DNA from 4 places in the Thioalkalivibrio sp. ALMg9 genome. Region 3 is predicted to be linked to each of the others. Evidence: predicted binding sites of a transcription regulator. Region 3 holds the regulator's gene; each other region holds the start of a gene.
The links. Region 3 encodes FliA, which starts transcription of late flagellar genes. Its sites were predicted from a motif close to GCTAAAGTTNNNNNNNNNNCNGCCGATA; they were not measured.
Positions count from the first base shown of each region.

Region 1: a site for FliA is predicted at 1,634-1,661, ahead of F792_RS0112960 (chemotaxis protein CheV). Genes of this name have one in related genera too.
Region 2: a site for FliA is predicted at 2,116-2,143, ahead of F792_RS0112140 (flagellin). Genes of this name have one in related genera too.
Region 4: a site for FliA is predicted at 1,472-1,499, ahead of F792_RS0113245 (methyl-accepting chemotaxis protein). Genes of this name have one in related genera too.

Region 1 covers NZ_AQYC01000009.1:820,041-824,328, reverse strand. The annotation lists gene F792_RS0112975 (flagella synthesis protein FlgN) at 1-120, opposite strand, end outside; gene flgM (flagellar biosynthesis anti-sigma factor FlgM) at 136-450, opposite strand; gene flgA (flagellar basal body P-ring formation chaperone FlgA) at 590-1,267, opposite strand; gene F792_RS0112960 (chemotaxis protein CheV) at 1,790-2,728, shown strand; gene F792_RS0112955 (protein-glutamate O-methyltransferase CheR) at 2,933-3,748, shown strand; gene flgB (flagellar basal body rod protein FlgB) at 3,965-4,288, shown strand, end outside.
Region 2 covers NZ_AQYC01000009.1:647,018-651,305, forward strand. The annotation lists gene F792_RS15060 (flagellar protein FlaG) at 299-766, opposite strand; gene F792_RS0112140 (flagellin) at 798-2,036, opposite strand; gene F792_RS0112145 (YIP1 family protein) at 2,491-3,117, opposite strand; gene F792_RS0112150 (hypothetical protein) at 3,232-3,441, shown strand; gene cobS (adenosylcobinamide-GDP ribazoletransferase) at 3,453-4,226, opposite strand.
Region 3 covers NZ_AQYC01000009.1:509,300-513,587, forward strand. The annotation lists gene flhF (flagellar biosynthesis protein FlhF) at 1-1,100, shown strand, start outside; gene F792_RS0111500 (MinD/ParA family protein) at 1,087-1,911, shown strand; gene F792_RS0111505 (RNA polymerase sigma factor FliA) at 1,908-2,675, shown strand; gene cheY (chemotaxis response regulator CheY) at 2,717-3,097, shown strand; gene F792_RS0111515 (protein phosphatase CheZ) at 3,193-3,969, shown strand; gene F792_RS0111520 (chemotaxis protein CheA) at 4,014-4,288, shown strand, end outside.
Region 4 covers NZ_AQYC01000009.1:876,552-880,839, forward strand. The annotation lists gene F792_RS0113245 (methyl-accepting chemotaxis protein) at 1-1,406, opposite strand, end outside; gene F792_RS0113250 (DASS family sodium-coupled anion symporter) at 1,568-3,076, opposite strand; gene F792_RS0113255 (superoxide dismutase) at 3,238-3,819, shown strand; gene F792_RS0113260 (acetylornithine transaminase) at 3,923-4,288, shown strand, end outside.

The sequences.
Region 1 (4,288 bases), 310 kb from region 3:
ATCGGGTTGGCGCGCTTCGACTGCGCGCGTCTCCTGTAGCAGGCTCTCTTCCAGCTGATGAGCCAGCCGGATTGAGGTCTCGAGCGAGCGTTGCAGTTTGTGGTGCGCGTCGGCATTCATGGGCGATAGACCGGGTTAGCGCAGCAGGCTTTCGAGGTCGATCATGCGATCGGCCAGCTGCTGGTTGTCCACCGGATAATTGCCGCTGGAGATCGCCTCGCGCAGTTCGGCAACGCGGGCGGCGTCGAAGGGTGCGGTGTCACCCGCGCCGGCCGCGGCATTCATCGCCTGGGCGGCCCCGGTGAGCGTGACCGAATCATTGTTTGGCGCCGATGCGTTACTGGAGGCCGGCGCACGGCTCGTCGTGTTGCCGGACTCGTCGCGACCCTTTACCCCGGGATTCTGGCTGTCGGGGCGCAGGCTGTTCGTGTTGAGGCCCTTGATATCCATGATGCCTTCCTGTCGTTGTAACTGTGCTGCAATTGTTTACGGCCAGCGGTGCTGAAACTGTAGGCCCCGGGGGCGGAAAAGTGTAACGGGCTTCACAGTCCGCTTCGAAAATCATCGGCGTGCCTGGTGTGGCGAGGCCTCAAAGCGCTACCCGGATGTGGCCGGAGGCCTGGATTTCGCCTTCGACGACGCGCCCGGAGGATGCGTTCTTGACGCGGATTCGCTCGCCGAGCGTCCCGTTCTCCAGCGCTTCGCCCTGCATGCGGATGGCGATCGAGCCGTTCTCTGCCAGGATGGTAACCCGCTGGCCGCGACTGATGATCTCGCGCGGGCTCACGTGCTGGGTGCCGATGATCTGACCCGGGCGGATGCTGCGGCGGGTCTGTTGGCCGATCAGGGCATTCTTTTCCTCATGATAACTGCCGGCATGGCGCGAGGTCTCGATTCGCTGGAAACGCAGGTCGCCCGCCGAGAGGGTGTGCTGGCGCGGCAGGGTGCGGTTCGCAACCAGCACTTCGGCGTAACGTTCGACGGTTGCCGGCACGTATAACTGCCAGGTCACCGGGCCGGCACACTGGATATGGACAGCGGTGTTGCCGTCACGCCGCCCGCCGGGTGGGAAACGCGCTTCCAGGCCGTCCGTGCAGGGGACGAGGCGCAGACGCTTGTCGAGCTGGCCAATCTCGATGGAAACATCCTCCTCGCTATCGGTAACGCCCAGTTCCTGAATCAGGAACTGCTCGGCGGCGTGACGGATGTCGTCAACCGGGTGCACTTCGGCCCGGACGCTGGTAGACAGCAGCACCAGGGTGAACAAGAGGGCGACTCCGGCAAGGAGACGCGGAAGGGTTCGCACGTTTGCGCTCGAGTCGATTGCGCTCGCTGGCGAGGCACCGGACCGGCCGCCTTTTTCCGGAACGAAGAGGGCCCCAACGCGAACGAGCGAACGGATCAGCGTCTCCCTGGAAGCGGAAGAAAATTCTGAAATGTGTCGGCGCTGGTTCATGTCGCGGTCCTGTTTTGTCCTGTCCTGCGCAGCCAGGTCGGTGCGGGCGTCGGACTGTGCGCGAATGGCTCGGGTTTGACGGATCTTGCGTCGTTGTCGAGCGAATCGCGTGCGGTTTCAGTACGCAAAAACATGCAGATGTCGTGCCAATGACTGATCATCCGGCGCCACGCGTGCATTCAAGGCCCGTCGCGGGCGGCCGTTATCACCATGAGGCGGCGCCAGCAGGCGCATGCGCGCGAATGCAAATGACAGGCCGGGGTTGCGCGGTGCACACTTGGCCTTTGAGGCCTGTCCGGTGCCTAGAGCAATCGGGGCAAGGAGAGCGGCACGATGAGTCAATTCATTGACGATGTGAATCAGCGAACCCAGTTGGTGGGGCAGAACCGCATGGAGCTGCTGCTGTTCCATCTGGGCGGGTCGCAGACCTTCGGGATCAATGTCTTCAAGGTCCGCGAGGTGATTCCGTCGCCACCGCTGCGTCAGATTCCCGGCTCCATGAGCGTGGTGCGCGGGGTGGCGTCGCTGCGTGGCGGTACCGTGCCGATCATTGACCTGGCGCGAGCGATGGGCCTGCGTGGCGCCGTCGGGGCGGTCGACAACGGGGAGCAGAAAGTGGTGGTCACCGAGTTCAATCGTTCGGTGCAGGGCTTCTGGGTGTCGGCGGTGGATCGCATCGTCAACGTGAACTGGCAGGATGTGAAATCGCCCCCGCGCGGAACCGGGCGCGAATCCTTCCTCGTGGCCGTCACGGAGATCGACAACAAGCTGGTCGAGATCATCGACGTCGAACGGGTGCTCTCCATCGTCAATCCGCTGCCCAGCGAGGTCTCGCCATCCATCCGCGAGAACGCCAGAGAGGCCAGCGGGCGCAAGGTCGTGATCGTCGATGACTCGGTGGTGGCGCGCAAGCAGATCGAGGGCGCGATCAAGGGCCTCGGTTTCGAATACGACGTCTTCAAGGATGGCCAGGAGGCACTGGATTTCCTTGAACAGAAGGCCGCGGAAGGGCCGGTGGGTGACCAGATCGAGATGGTGATCTCGGATATCGAGATGCCACGCATGGACGGCTACACCCTGACCGCGCGCATCCGGGACAACACCGCGCTGAAGGACCTGAAGGTGCTGCTGCACTCCTCGCTGAGCGGTGAGTTCAATACCGACATGGTCAAGCGCGCGGGCGCGGATGCCTTTCTCTCCAAGTTCAATCCCGATGAGCTGGCCAATGCCGTACTGGATCAGACCGGGCGCGAGAGTCAGCAGGCCGAATGACCGGTCGGGCGGAACCGCGTCGCCGCCCGGCAAGCCCGGAGCGGCGACGGGTGGCCGGAAGTCGGTGTGTATGGTGCCATGCGCGCGACGCCGTATACTCGATCCGATCTTCGGGATCACCCCGGTTTTCCGGCCAAGCGGCCCCGGTCAAGGATTCGTCATCAGGATGCCTAATCACGATGGACAGCGCTCAGGGATGACTCGGTGATCGATTCCCGCGACTACGAGGAGTTCTCCCGCTTCCTGCAGGACTGCTGCGGCTTGGTGTTGGGTGACAGCCGCCAGTACCTGGTTTCCAGTCGTCTGTCGCGGCTGCTCGACGAGTTCGACTTCAAGAGCGTCCCGGAACTGCTGCATGCGATGCGGCAGGCCCCGAATCCGCGCCTGCGCACCCGCGTGATCGATGCGATGACGACCAACGAGACGTCCTGGTTCCGCGATGGCTTTCCGTTCGAGATCCTGCGCCACGTGCTGCTGCCGGAACTGGCCGCGAAGGGAGGCAGCATCAAGGTCTGGTCCGCGGGCTGCTCCAGTGGGCAGGAGGCCTATACGATCTCGATGGTGGTCTCGGAATGGGAGGAGTCGCGGCCGGCCCGGAAGGTACCGGTCTCCATTCTGGGCACGGACCTGTCAGAGAAGATCCTGGACGATGCGCGGCGGGCCGTGTACGACGGCCTGAGCATCGTGCGCGGGCTCAGCGAGAGCCGGCGCGCGCGCTTCTTCGAGACCGTCGCGGATGGCCACAAGGTGATCCCGGATGTGCAGCGGCGCTGTCGCTTTCAGAAGCTCAACCTGATCGACAGCTATGCGGCGCTGGGCAAGTTCGACCTGGTGTTCTGCCGCAACGTGCTGATCTATTTCTCGGGCGACACCAAGCGACAGGTTCTTGACGCTATCGCCCGGCAGATGAATCCGGGCGGGTATCTGTTTCTTGGCGCTTCCGAGACCGCAGGGCCCTATACCCAGGCTTTCGAGACCGTACGAACCGAGTACGGCTCGGTACTTCGTCTGAAGTCCTGACGTAATCCAGCCCCGGGGCTGATTCCCGGGAACGCCCGTGCAATGCGGGCGGCGAGTCGTTCCATCCCTTCCCCTGGCTGCCCGCTGTGCCTGCGCCCCTGCGGCACGCCGCTCGAGAATGGCATAACGATTGCTTCAGTCCCCCTGCGAAGGGTCGCAATCGGTGCGCCCCGTTCTCCAAGCGAGGGTCCGCCACGGGCGGACAGGACGGAAGCGATGAGTCTCTCTCTCGACAAGGCGATGGGTATTTCTCCGCAGGCGGTGAATGTGCGGGCGCAGCGCATGGAGCTGCTGGCCTCCAACATCGCCAACGCGGATACCCCGAACTACAAGGCGCGGGATATCGATTTTCGTGCGGTGCTCGAATCCGCGGCCGGCGGCGGCAACACCTTGCCCATGGCGCGCAGTCAGGCGGCGCATCTCGACCCCAACGCCGGCGCGATGAACGGGCAGGTCGAGGCGCTTTACCGCGTCCCCTCGCAGGCGTCGCTGGATGGCAACACGGTGGACCCGCAGATGGAGCGGGCCGCCTTTGCCGAG
Region 2 (4,288 bases), 140 kb from region 3:
CCCCGTCATCCCGGAAACCGTGAAGGTGGCACAGACGTCGAGGCATTCCGACGGAGGAGATCCCGGCTCTCCGCTGCGCTACGCCCGGGATGACCATAACGGGGGTTAGGGCGGCATGAAGGCAAGGGGCTGTGCCCCGGATGGCGGCGAAGGCGCTGCAAGCGCAGACGATGGGAAAGAGGCCCGCGGCACATGAATCTGCGGCCGGCTGCCGCTGACCCAACGAAAAAAGCCGGACCCATTACCGGATCCGGCTCAATGAAAAATACCGCGTTAAGGTGCAGTCTGGATAAGACCGTCAGGCCTTGTCCGCCAAACCCGTCCCGGAAAGCTCTTGCTCGCTCTGGAACTGTTCCACCAGGGCCAATACGGCCTCCGGTGGAATCTGACGAATCACCTGTTCGCGTTCTCCATCCATCACCGTAATCACCGTGCGGCCGCTGCTGTCGTCCACGCTGAACTCTAGCGCCCGCTTGGTGGATTGCAGATAGGAATTGATCGACTCGACCACCTGATTGACCTCGGCCATGTCCATGGCCTCGATCGCCGGTCCGGTGGAACGGCGAGCCGTTGATTCCGAACTACTGTCCGAACGAGCCACGGCCTCCGGCCGCCCCTCGCCACGAACAAGACCCACGCTGAAGCCGGGCGCTTTCGCCCCCTCGCCCCCGCGCGGGTTCACTGCAACCAGCGGTGATGTGATACTGCCGATTCCATCACTCATATCGCTGTCCTCTTCAGATGGGGTGGATGGCGCTCTCGCCATCCACCCTCAACCCGAACCCGAGTGATCGAGCTTACTGCAGCAGGGCCAGCACGTTCTGGGGAACGGCGTTGGCCTGCGACAGCACCGAGGTACCCGCCTGCTGCAGCACCTGGGCGCGGGTCAGCTCGGCCGTCTCGGCCGCGAAGTCCGCATCCCGGATGCGCGAACGGGCTTCAGACAGGTTCTCCGAGCTGACCTGCAGGTTGTCAATGGTGGACTCGAAGCGCACCTGAACCGCACCCAGCTCCGCACGCAGGCTGTTGACTTGGTTCAGCGCCCCGTCCAGCGCACCGATAGCCTGAGTCGCAGTTTCACGGGTGATCACATCAATGGCGTTAAGGTTCACATCTTCAGCTTCGGCACCCGCGAACAGATCTACGGTATCGGTAACGTCAACCAGCGTTACCTCCCCGCCGGTAACAGTCAGATCCTCGGTGCCAAACGCGGAAGTCACAGCAATGGTCGTGTTGCCTTCGTTGTCGACCCGCAGAGAAGCCTGAAGGTTCGCATTGGCAATCGCCAAGGCATCGTCGCCACCGTCTGCGACCTGATTCTGAATTTGGGTATTGATCAACCTCACCGCATCTTCAAGGCTTTGGGTTTCCGGGGTTTCATCCTCTGTATCGGCAGCGTCAGGTCCCAATTTAACGGTGAACGTCTCGAAGTCAGCCCCATTAATGGTGATATCGGAGATACTCGCAATACCGTCCTCATTGATATTCTCCTGACTCAGCCCGTTCGTACCAGCGACTTCGGTCGCACCTAGGTTCGACGTCCGTGAGTCCACCCCGCTGACAGCAATCGTCTGACCCTGGTTCGCTCCCACCTGGAAGAATAGATCGCTCACGCTGCCATCCAGGATCCGGCCACCGTTGAACTCGGTGTTGTTCGCAATACGCGAAACCTCGGCCATCAGCTGCTGCACTTCGTCGTTGATCGCCTGACGGTCGGAGGCCGAGTTGGAGTCGTTCGCGGCCTGCACGGACAGCTCGCGAGCACGCTGCAGCGCGTCACCAACCGTGCTCAGCGCACCTTCGGCGGTCTGCGCGAAGGAGATGCCGTCGTTGGAGTTGCGCACCGCCTGGTTCAGACCGCGGATCTGGGTGCTGAAACGCTCGGAAATGGCCAGCCCGGCCGCGTCGTCCTTGGCGCTGTTGATACGCAGGCCCGAGGACAGACGTTCCAGGCTCTGGGCCAGCGCGCCCTGGGAGTTCCCCAGGTTGCGCTGGGCGTTCAGGGAAAGAACGTTGGTGTTAATTACTTGGGACATGATCGCTCTCCTGTAAGAGTCTTGCGTCACCGCCTCGGGCGGTTCTGGTGAACGGGTTGATCCCCGCTCTCAGAAGCCTTAACGACCCTCACCCAGAAACCTTTAGCCCTTCGTCGAAACTTTTTTAACCCGCGGCAATTCCTTGCCGCCCCCGGTTCATCCAGCCACGAAACCGTAACGCCACGCAACGAAGCCCAACCATCATCCGGACCGCACCCCGCCCACCGTGGCCCCAGGGTCATCCTGGCCGCAACGCACCCCTCCCCGTCATCTCCGCTGGAACGAAGCGGAGAGCCGGGGTCTCCCCACGCGGGAACGCCCCGATGTTTGTTGCACATCCTACGGCGGAAATCTCGGATAACCGCTTCGCGGTTTCCGGGATGACGGGTTATGGGTTATGGGTTTGGCGATACGTGTAGCGATGGCAGGCACGGGTTGCCACGGCTGAAGCCGACTAGATCAGCCAGGTGGTGCCGATGCGGTGTTCGGGGGTGGCGCCGGGGATCAGGTCCATCAGGAGCCAGCCGAAAATGAGGGTGATGAAGGCGCCGCAGAAGATGGTGGCCACAAACAGGCCGATCCGGTTGCCGCGGCGCAGGCCGATGATCTCGCGCAGGGACCAGTAGAGCAGCCAGAGGGAGTACAGGATCAGCAACAAGGCGATGCCGTTGCCCCAGGGCCAGGGGAACGCGGCGACCACCTTGCCGACCCAGACGGGCAACAGCCCGACCGTGACCGCGAGCATCGCACGGTCCGGGTGCGAGTAGCCCTGGAACAGCTCGGTCAGGTAGTGCGAGGACCAGGCCATCCCCAGCACCCCGATGCTCATCGCCAACACGCTGTAGACGCCGAAACCCCAGGCGCCCGGCATGGCCTCCGGCGGCAGGCCCGTCGGAATCACCTGGTAAAGCCACTGACTCGCGATTACGCTCACCAGCAGCACCGGCAGGGCAAGCCCCAGGAACGTCTGCCACCAAGGCGGGGCCGGGTCGATTGCACGCGCATCCCGCAAGGCCCCTAGCGGGTTAACGAGCGCACGCAGGGTCATGCGGGCCGGATTGAGTTTCGCGGGAACGGTCATCACCCAAGTATGTGGCAATTACGTGACCATTCGATGACAGATTTTTCTAGCTTCAGGCATGCATCATCTGCTCCTGAACGCGGAGACCCTGAATTGGCTCGATTGACGACCGGTTTGCCGGACGACAAGTACGAACGGCTGAAGGCGTTGGCCCGCGAACGCGGGACCAGCGTGAACCGCCTTGTCGACGAAATGGCCACGCTGATGATTGCGGAGCACGATGCCGAGCACCGTTTCCAGGTGCGCGCCCAGCGTGGTCAGGGTCGGGAGCAAGAAGGTCTGGCGCTGCTGGACAAGGCGATGGGGAACACCCCGCCTCATTGAGCGGCAGCTCCCTAATGCAGGGCGAGCACTAACGCCATGACGGTAATCGCCACCACCTCCACCAGTTCCAGGGCGGCGCCGGCGGTGTCGCCGGTGAAGCCGCCGAGCCAGCGACGCAGGAAGGCGGCGATGGCGAATACCGACGCCAGCGCAACGGCCAGGCCCAGGATCAGGCCCCAAACGCCGGTGACCAGCGCCAGTAGCAGGATCAGCACACCGGTGGCTATCAGCACCATCTGGGCGGGACTGCGTGGCAAGTGTGCGGCCATCTCGGCCCCCAGGCCCTGCTCCCGCACGTAGGGCACCAGCACAAACAGCCCGGTGAGTGCCGCGCGCCCCAGCACGATGGCGACCAGCAACGCGATCCAGGCACCCGTCTCCACCACGGTTACCAGGGCTGCGAACTTGATCAGCAGGACCAGGATCAGCGCTGCCACGGCCATCGGGCCACTGGTCGGATCCTTCATGATGGCCTGGGCCCGTTCCGGGTCCTGATGGCTGCCAACCCTGGCATCCACCGTGTCCGCCAGCCCGTCCAGGTGCAGCGCGCCGGTCAGGCCGACCCATAACGCGAGCACCAGTGCCGCGACCAAGAGCGGCGGCGTGCCGGGTATGGCCGCCAGCGCGATACCGACCAGTACCACGAGCAGGCCCAGGATCAGACCGACCAGTGGATAAGCCAGCACCGAACGGCCCAGGTCGGCCGGCTGCGGGTCTAGCGCGGGGGTGGGCAGGCGGGTGAGGAACTGGAGGGCCAGCCAGAGGGGTGTTAGCGCGGCGCTCATGCGGGTGCCCGGTCGCACTTTGGTGGGAGGTATTCGCGGCCAAGGGCGCTCCTACAATATGT
Region 3 (4,288 bases):
CAAAGCCGGCCCGCGAGGCGCGTACCGCCGACCGTGCCCCGAATTCGGCGGCGCCTGCCTGGCCGGCCGACCCCGAGCTCACCGCGATGCGCCAGGAGTTGCGTGACCTGCGAAGCCTGATGACGCGTCAGTATGCGGAGAGTGACGAGGCCCGCTGGGCCGCCCGTCATCCGCTGGCGGCAGAATGCAAGGTCCGCCTGATCGACCGCGGCTTTAGTGAATCGCTGGCGCGCAGCCTGGCGGGCAGCATCCTCGATGACAGCTCCCCCGAGCAGGCTTGGGAGCGTCTCCGCGCGCGGCTTTCGGGCGCGATTGCCACGCATCGCCCGGCGATCCTGGACGAGGGTGGGCTGCTGGCGATGGTGGGTCCGACCGGTGTCGGCAAGACCACCACGCTGGCACGGATCGCGTTGCGCCAGATCCGTCGGATGGGACCGGATTCGGTTACGCTGGTGACCCTCGATAGCCAGCGCATCGGTGCCACACGGCAGTTGCAAGCCTTTGCGCAGATGGCGGGGATTTCGGTGCGCGTGTTGCAGAATGCGCGCGAACTGCGCGATCTGGCGCGGCGCGTGGACGATGGCCACCTGATCCTGGTGGATACCGCTGGGCAGGCGCCGCGCGCGGTGGAGGAGGAGTCCCTGTTCGCGCATCTGCCGCCGGATATCCGCGCCGAGAGCTGGTTGGTCGTGTCGGCCACGACCCAGGGCAGTACGTTGCGGCGGGTGCTGGAGGCGTTTCGCAAGGCGGATCCCTCGGCGCTGGTGCTGACCAAGCTGGACGAGGCAGAACAGCTGGGCGAGGTCCTGTCGGTGTTGCTGGACCAGCACCTGGGACTTGGGTTCGTGAGCGATGGCCAGCGCATCGCCGAGGATTTTCACCGGGTTGATACGGGGTATCTGACCCGCCTGGCACTGGACGACGATGCCGAGGGTGCGCGGGCGGGTGGCAATGCCCGCGAGACCTGGGCCGCCGAACGGCTGGCCGAAATGGAACCGCCGCGACGCTCGCGCTCGCCTCTGCGCCCGGCGCAGGGGACCGAGCCGGCCACACTGGAACTGATTCAGCCGGTTGGAAAGGGGCGTTATGCCACGCACTAACAAGCCGTTGAAGGTCATTGCGGTCGCGTCGGGCAAGGGCGGGGTCGGGAAGACCAACGTGTCGGTCAATCTGGCGGTCGGCCTGGCCCGGTTGGGCCGCGAGGTGATGCTGTTCGATGCGGATCTGGGCCTGGCCAACGTGGACCTGTTGCTCGGGATGCGCCCGGAGCGCACCCTGCACGACCTGGTGACCGGCGCGGTGGACAGCCTGGACGATGTCCTGGTCCAGGGGCCGGACGGGGTGAAGGTGGTCCCGTCGGCCTCCGGTATCGCGGCGATGGCGAACCTCACGCCGGCGGAGCACGCAGGGCTGATCCATGCCTTCAGCGCCTACCGCAAGCCGCTGGATGTCCTGATCGTGGATACCGCTGCGGGCCTGCAGGAGTCGGTGACTTCGTTCTGCCGGGCGGTACAGGAGACCCTGGTGGTGGTCTGCGACGAGCCGGCTTCGATTACCGATGCCTATGCCCTGATCAAGGTGCTGCATCGTGACCACGGGCTGCGGCGTTTCCGCATGGTCACGAACATGGTCAGCGGACGCGAGGGGGCGGAGCGGCTGATGCAGAAACTCAATACCGTCTGCGGCAAGTACCTGCCGGAGGTGGTCCTGGACCTGGCCGGCTATATCCCCATGGACGAACATCTGCGCAAGGCCGTGCAGAAAAGGGCGCCGGTGGTTCAGCAGTATCCCGGCAGTCCGGCCGGCAAGGCGTTTGCCGACCTGGCACACACGGTGGATCGCTGGCCAGTCGGTGGGGGTGACCACGGGGGCGTCGGGTTCTTCGTGGAACGAATGCTGCAGAGCGCATGATGACGACGCGTAATCGACTTTCCGGCTACCAGGCGACGTCCACCGCGACCGGTGGACACGAGAAGCTGATTGCCGATCACGTTGAACTGGTGCATCGCATTGCGCACCACCTGATGGCCCGTCTACCGGCCTCGGTCCAGGTCGATGACCTGATCCAGGCCGGCATGATCGGTCTGCTGGAGGCGGCGCGGCAGTTCGAGGGCGGGCAGGGGGCGACCTTTGCCACCTACGCCGGAATCCGCATCCGCGGTGCGATGATCGACGAGTTGCGTCGCAGTGACTGGACGCCACGTTCGGTGCATCGCAACAGCCGGCGTATTGCCGCCGCGATCCAGAGTGTCGAGGCCCGCGAGGGGCGTGCGGCGCGTGGGAGCGAGGTGGCGGCCGAGCTGGACGTGCCTATCGATGACTATTACGACATGCTCAAGGACCACGCCGGGGCCCATCTGTTTGCACTGGACGATCTGGGTGGCGGGGATGACGGGGCCGATCGCGTGATCGAGGGGCAGGAAGTCTCGCCGTCGCGTAGCCTTGAGGCTGGCGAGTTTCGCGAGGAGTTGGCCGAGGCCCTTGGGGATCTGCCTGAACGCGAACGCCTGGTGCTTTCGCTGTATTACACCGAAGAACTGAATCTGCGCGAGATCGGGGCTGTTCTGGGCGTGACCGAGTCGCGCGTGAGCCAGATTCGCAGCCAGGCGGTCATTCGGCTGCGCGCGCGCATGGGGTCGTGGCTCGAAGACGGCGCGGCTTTGCAGTTATTCTAAAACTCACCTTACGAATCCCGGAGTGACGTGTGGACAAGGGAATGAAAATTCTCATCGTGGACGATTTTTCCACGATGCGGCGCATTATCAAGAACCTCTTGCGCGATCTTGGCTTCAATAATACGCAGGAAGCCGACGACGGCAGCACCGCGCTGCCGATGCTGCAAAATGGTGATTTCGACTTCCTGATTACCGACTGGAACATGCCCAACATGCCGGGCATCGACCTGCTGAAGGCCGTCCGGGCGGATGCCAACCTGAAGTCGATGCCGGTGCTGATGGTGACGGCCGAGGCCAAGCGCGACCAGATCGTGGAGGCCGCGGAGGCGGGTGTGAACGGTTATGTGGTCAAGCCGTTTACCGCCGAAACGCTGAAGGAAAAGATCGACAAGATCTTCGAACGTATTGAAGCACAGGGCTAAGGATCGCCCGGTGGTGAATACGGACGACGTCCGTCTCGCTTGCGCGGGTGGGCGTGACCCGGCTCCTTCGGCGCCGTACCAGCAAGAGGCTCCTCATGACTGAACAGGAACACCCCCCACGCGACGGCCAGCTCGAGCTGGCCCGACAACTGGTGCAGACGCTCGAGGCGGGCGACGACGCGGCGGCGCGCGCGCTGGTGCAGGATCTTGCGCGTCCTTACGACCGCGAGCTCTTCGATGAACTGGGCAAGCTGACGCGCGACCTTCACGAGGCCTTGCAGAGTTTCCGTGGGGACTCGCGTCTGGTGGAGCTGACGCAGGCGGAGATCCCGGATGCGAAGGAACGCCTGAACTACGTGGTCACCATGACCGAGCAGGCCGCGCACGCCACGATGGGCGCCATCGAGTCGAGCCTGCCGATCGCCGAGTCGTTCAGCCAGCAGGCGGCCGACTTGACCGCCAAATGGACGCGGTTTCGCAACCGGCAGCTCTCGGTGGACGAATTCCGCGATTTCGCGCGTGAGCTGGACAGCTTCTTCGGGCAGGCGGGCGAGGACGCCGAGGAGTTGCGGCGGCTGCTCTCCGAGGTGCTGATGGCGCAAAGTTATCAGGACATTACCGGCCAGGTGATTCGCCGGGTGATCCAGTTGGTGACTGACCTCGAAGAGAACCTCGTTACCCTGATTCGGCTCTCCAGCGGGCGCATGGAGCAGGTCGAAGCGGCCGAAGCGTCTCTGGAACGTGGCGAAGAAGACCGCGAGGCGGACCGCAAGGGTCACGGCCCCAGTGTGCCAAAGACTCAAGATTCCAGCGCAGATGTCGTTCAAGGACAGGACGAGGTGGACGATCTGCTATCAAGCCTGGGCTTCTAGCAGTGCCCCCCATACGACTGGCGCCACGGGACCGGAGAGACTGAATGGCCATCGACCCCAATGACGAAATCCTTCAGGACTTCCTGATCGAGGCCGGGGAACTGCTGGAGGGGCTCAACGAGCAACTCATCGACCTGGAACAGAACCCGGACGACCGGGATCTGTTGAATGCGGTCTTTCGAAGCTTCCACACCATCAAGGGGGGCGCCGGGTTCTTGAGCCTGGATGCGCTGGTGACGGTGTGTCATCACGCCGAGGACGTCTTCAATCTGCTGCGCAACGGCGAACGCCGTGCCGATAGCCATCTGATGGACACCAT
Region 4 (4,288 bases), 370 kb from region 3:
ACCTTGTTGATCTGCTCGGCATCCTGCGACAGCCGGGTGACCACCTCGGCCGCATTGTCGACCTGCCTGGACAGGCCGTTGATCGCGGTGACCGTCTTCTGCACCACCTGCTGTCCGGCCACGGCGTCCTGGTCCGTAGCCTGGGCGGCCGCCGCCGCATCCGCGGCATTGCGGGCGACTTCCTGCACGGTGGCGGTCATCTCGTTCATCGCGGTGGCGACCTGGTCGGTCTCCGCCTTCTGACGGCGCACCTGCTCGTTGGTCTCCTCGCTGGTCGCGGACAGCTCGTTGGACGCCGCAGCGACCTGATCGGAACCCGCCGCCACTTGCTGGATCAACACGCGAATTTTCTCGACAAAGCGGTTGAACACCACCGCCAGATCGCCCAGCTCGTTCCGGCCGGACACCTCCAGCTGGCGCGTCAGGTCACCCTCGCCACTGGCGATGTCGTCCAGACGCTCCACCGTCTGGCACAGCGGGCGCACGATGCTGCGGGTCAGGAACCAGGCCAGCAGCGCGCCCAGAACCACCGCGATCACGCCGACCATGACCACCGTGCCGGTGGCGTTGCGGGTCATGGTCACGTAGGCGCTGCGGTCCACCATCAGTTCCAGCACACCCACCGCATCGCCGGAGAAATCGCGCACCGGCCGGGCAATCACCGCCATCGGCTCGCCCTGGTAGGTCACGTTGCGCACCAGACGCTCGCCCTGGAGCACTTCGCGCATCTCGGCCGCATTGAAGGTCGCTTCGCCTTCGATGGTCCCGCCAAAGCGGTTGAACCGTCCCTCATCGCGCAGGTAGAGCGCGACCGGCGCTCCCAACTCCTCGGTGAACTGCTCGAAGAAGGGGTCGCCGAAGGACAGCCCGAACTCCACCGAACCCACGTGCTCCCCGTTGTGAGCGATCGGGACCACGCCGCGGATTCCCAAGCCGGCCACGCCCTCTTCCAGGCCCGAGATCGGGGCCCGGCGGTCGTTGGTGTCGACGACCGTCTGGCGAAAACCGGACAGGTCATCGCCATAACGATCCGGGCGATGCACGCGCAGGAAGGAGGTCGCCGGCGGCGTGTGGAACTGATACTGGCGCACGCCGTAATCGGCGCTCAGGGACTCGAAACTCGGAACGGTCAGTGCGGCCAACCGATCGCGATCCCCATTGGCCATGGCCTCCTGCACATCCGGGATGCGCGCCACGGTCTCCGCCATCGCGGTCGCGCGCGCCGACTCCTGGTCCAGCCGGTCCAGCAACTGGCCAGCCAAGTCGTTCAGCTCACGCTGCTCCGCCCTGTCCGCCATCGTACCCAGGGCATTCATCACCACGACCAGGGTCAGCACCACGGCGAGGACCACCACGCCGATGATGCCCACCATGAGCCGTACGCCAATTCGAATATTGTTGAACATGTCTGTGCGTCCTTCGGTCCGCCGGTCAGCGCCAGCTCGCAAAATAATGGGCCGTTCGCCCTCCCTAGCGGCGGCGAATCCTAGAACTTGAGCATGGAAGGCTTTTCATCCCCACAAGAACGTCGGGGACACGGCCATCACAGAACGAATCCGCGCAGCAGCTACAACAGCAGGGCCTCGGCGAAGACGTAGACCGCCAGGCTGATCAGCACCAGCGCCACCACGGAAAGCAGTGCCCCGCCCCGCACCATGTCCAGCACCTGCAGGCGGTTGCTGGCGAACACGATGGCATTCGGCGGGGTCGCCACCGGCAGCATGAAGGCCACGGAAGCGGCAAAGGCGACGGGTAGTGCCAGCATCAGTACCGGCACGTCCATGCTCAGCGCAAACGCGGTGACCAGGGGTAGCAACGTCGCGGCCGTGGCCGTATTGCTGGTTACGTGGCTCAGCGTCATGGTCAGCAACACCACCCCGGCCATGATCAGGATCAGCGGCCAGGTCTGCGCGATCACCAGGGCATCGGCCGCCAGCTCCGCCAGACCACTGGACTCGATGGCCGCCCCCAGGCTCAGGCCGCCTCCGACCAGCAGCAGAACGCCCCAGGGCAGCTCGCGGGTGTTGTCCCAGGCCAACAACCTGCGCTGCCCCATGGAACCCGAGGGGATCAGGAACAACAAGCCGGCGCCCAGGATCGCAATGCCGGCATCGGTCAGCGAGATGGGCAACCAGCCCTCCAGCAGCGGCCGTGTCAGCCAGGCGAGCGCGACCAGCACGAACACCGCCGCCACGCGCTTCTCTGCGGTCGACCAGCGCCCGACCGTGGCGCGCTGCTCGTCCAGCAGGGCGCGCAGGCCGTTCAGTTCTATCCGGTGCACCGGGAACACCCAGCGCGTCAGCAGCCACCACGCGAGGGCCAGGAGGATCGCCGCCAGCGGCAGGCCCAGGGTCATCCACTCCAGAAACCCGATCTCCATCCCGTGGCGATCCCCGAGATAGGCCGCGGTCAGGGCGTTCGGCGGCGAGCCGATAATGGTCGCCATGCCCCCGATGTTTGCGGCAAAGGCGATCCCCAGCAACAACGCCAGGGCCGGGCGCCGCGACTCCGCACTCGCCCCCGGCCCCTGTGGCGATGCACCACGTTCAATCAGGCCCAGTACCGACAGGGCGATCGGCAGCATCAGCGCCGCGGTCGCGGTATTGCTGACCCACATGGACAACCCGGCCGTGGCCAGCATGAAGGCCCCGACCAGGGCGTGCAGACGATTCCCGGAACGGGCCACGATCGCCAGCGCCATGCGCCGGTGCAAATCCCAGCGTTGCACCGCCAAGGCGATCGCAAAGCCACCCATGAACAGGAAGATGATCGGGTTCGCGTAGGGCGCGGTCGCGTTCTCCATGGAGGTGATGTCGAGGACAGGGAGGATCGCGATCGGCAGCAGCGCCGTGACCGGCAGCGGCAACGCCTCGCTGATCCACCAGGTCGCCATGAACAGCGTCAGCCCCAGCACCCACCAAGCGGCCGGATCGAACCCCGTCGGCGCTGGCACCAGCAGGAACAGCACAAAGATCGCCGGGCCCAGCATCAGGCCGATCCGGGCGCGCCAGTCCACCGTCGAGCCCTTCGCCACCGCCGCTTCGCCTTCCTGCCCCGTCTCGTCGGTATCCGCCATGCGCCTCGTCTTGTGGGAAATCCGCCGGGGTGAAAACCAACCGGCATCATCGGGAATTGCATCGCCCGGGCAACGTGACTATCGTTAACCCGTTATGCGTCGCTCCCGGTTCGGGTGCGACGCCGCCTCAGTTTCTCACGACACCGTACAAGGAGTCTTTCATGGCCTACGAACTGCCCGATCTGCCCTACGCCAAGAACGCGCTGGAGCCGCACATCTCCGCCGAGACGCTGGAATACCATCACGACAAGCACCACGCGACCTACGTGACCAAGCTGAACGGCCTGTTGCCGGGTTCCGAGTTCGAAAATGCCTCGCTGGAAGACATCATCAAGAAGGCCCCGGCCGGCGGCATCTTCAACAACGGCGCCCAGGTCTGGAACCACACCTTCTACTTCAACTGCATGGCCCCGAACGCCGGCGGCGAACCTTCCGGCAAGCTCGCGGACGCGATCAACAGCGCCTTCGGTTCGTTCGATGCCTTCAAGGAGAAGTTCAACGAATCCGCCGTCGGCAACTTCGGTTCCGGCTGGACCTGGCTGGTGCAGAACAGTGATGGCTCGGTGGAGATCGTCAACACCTCCAACGCCGCCAACCCGCTGCGCGACGGCAAGACCCCGCTGCTGACCTGCGACGTCTGGGAACACGCCTACTACATCGACTATCGCAACGCGCGCCCGAAGTACCTCGAGAACTTCTGGGCCGTGGTCAACTGGGACTTTGCTGCCCAGCAGATGAAGTAAACCCCAAAGGGTTTATATACTAGGCGCCTTTGGCCGCATGATGCGGCTGCGCCTTTCATCGAGCCGGCGGTCCTCCGCCGGCTCTTTGGTTTCGGAGAACCCAATGAACGACGCCCTGCAGAACACCTACAAGCGCCTGCCCGTCGCCTTTGAACGCGGCGAAGGCGCCTGGCTGTGGGACACCGACGGCAAGCGCTATCTGGATGCCCTGTCCGGCATTGCCGTGTGCGGTCTCGGACATGCCCACCCCAAGGTGGCCCAGGCCATCTGCGACCAGGCCAGCACGCTGGTGCATACCTCCAACCTGTACCGCATCCCGCTGCAGGAACAGCTGGCCCGGCGTCTGTGCAAGCTGGCCGGCATGGACCGCGCGTTCTTCTGCAACTCCGGAGCCGAGGCCAACGAAGCGGCGATCAAGCTCGCCCGCCTGCACGGCCGCGCCCGGGGCATCGCCGAGCCCAAGATCGTG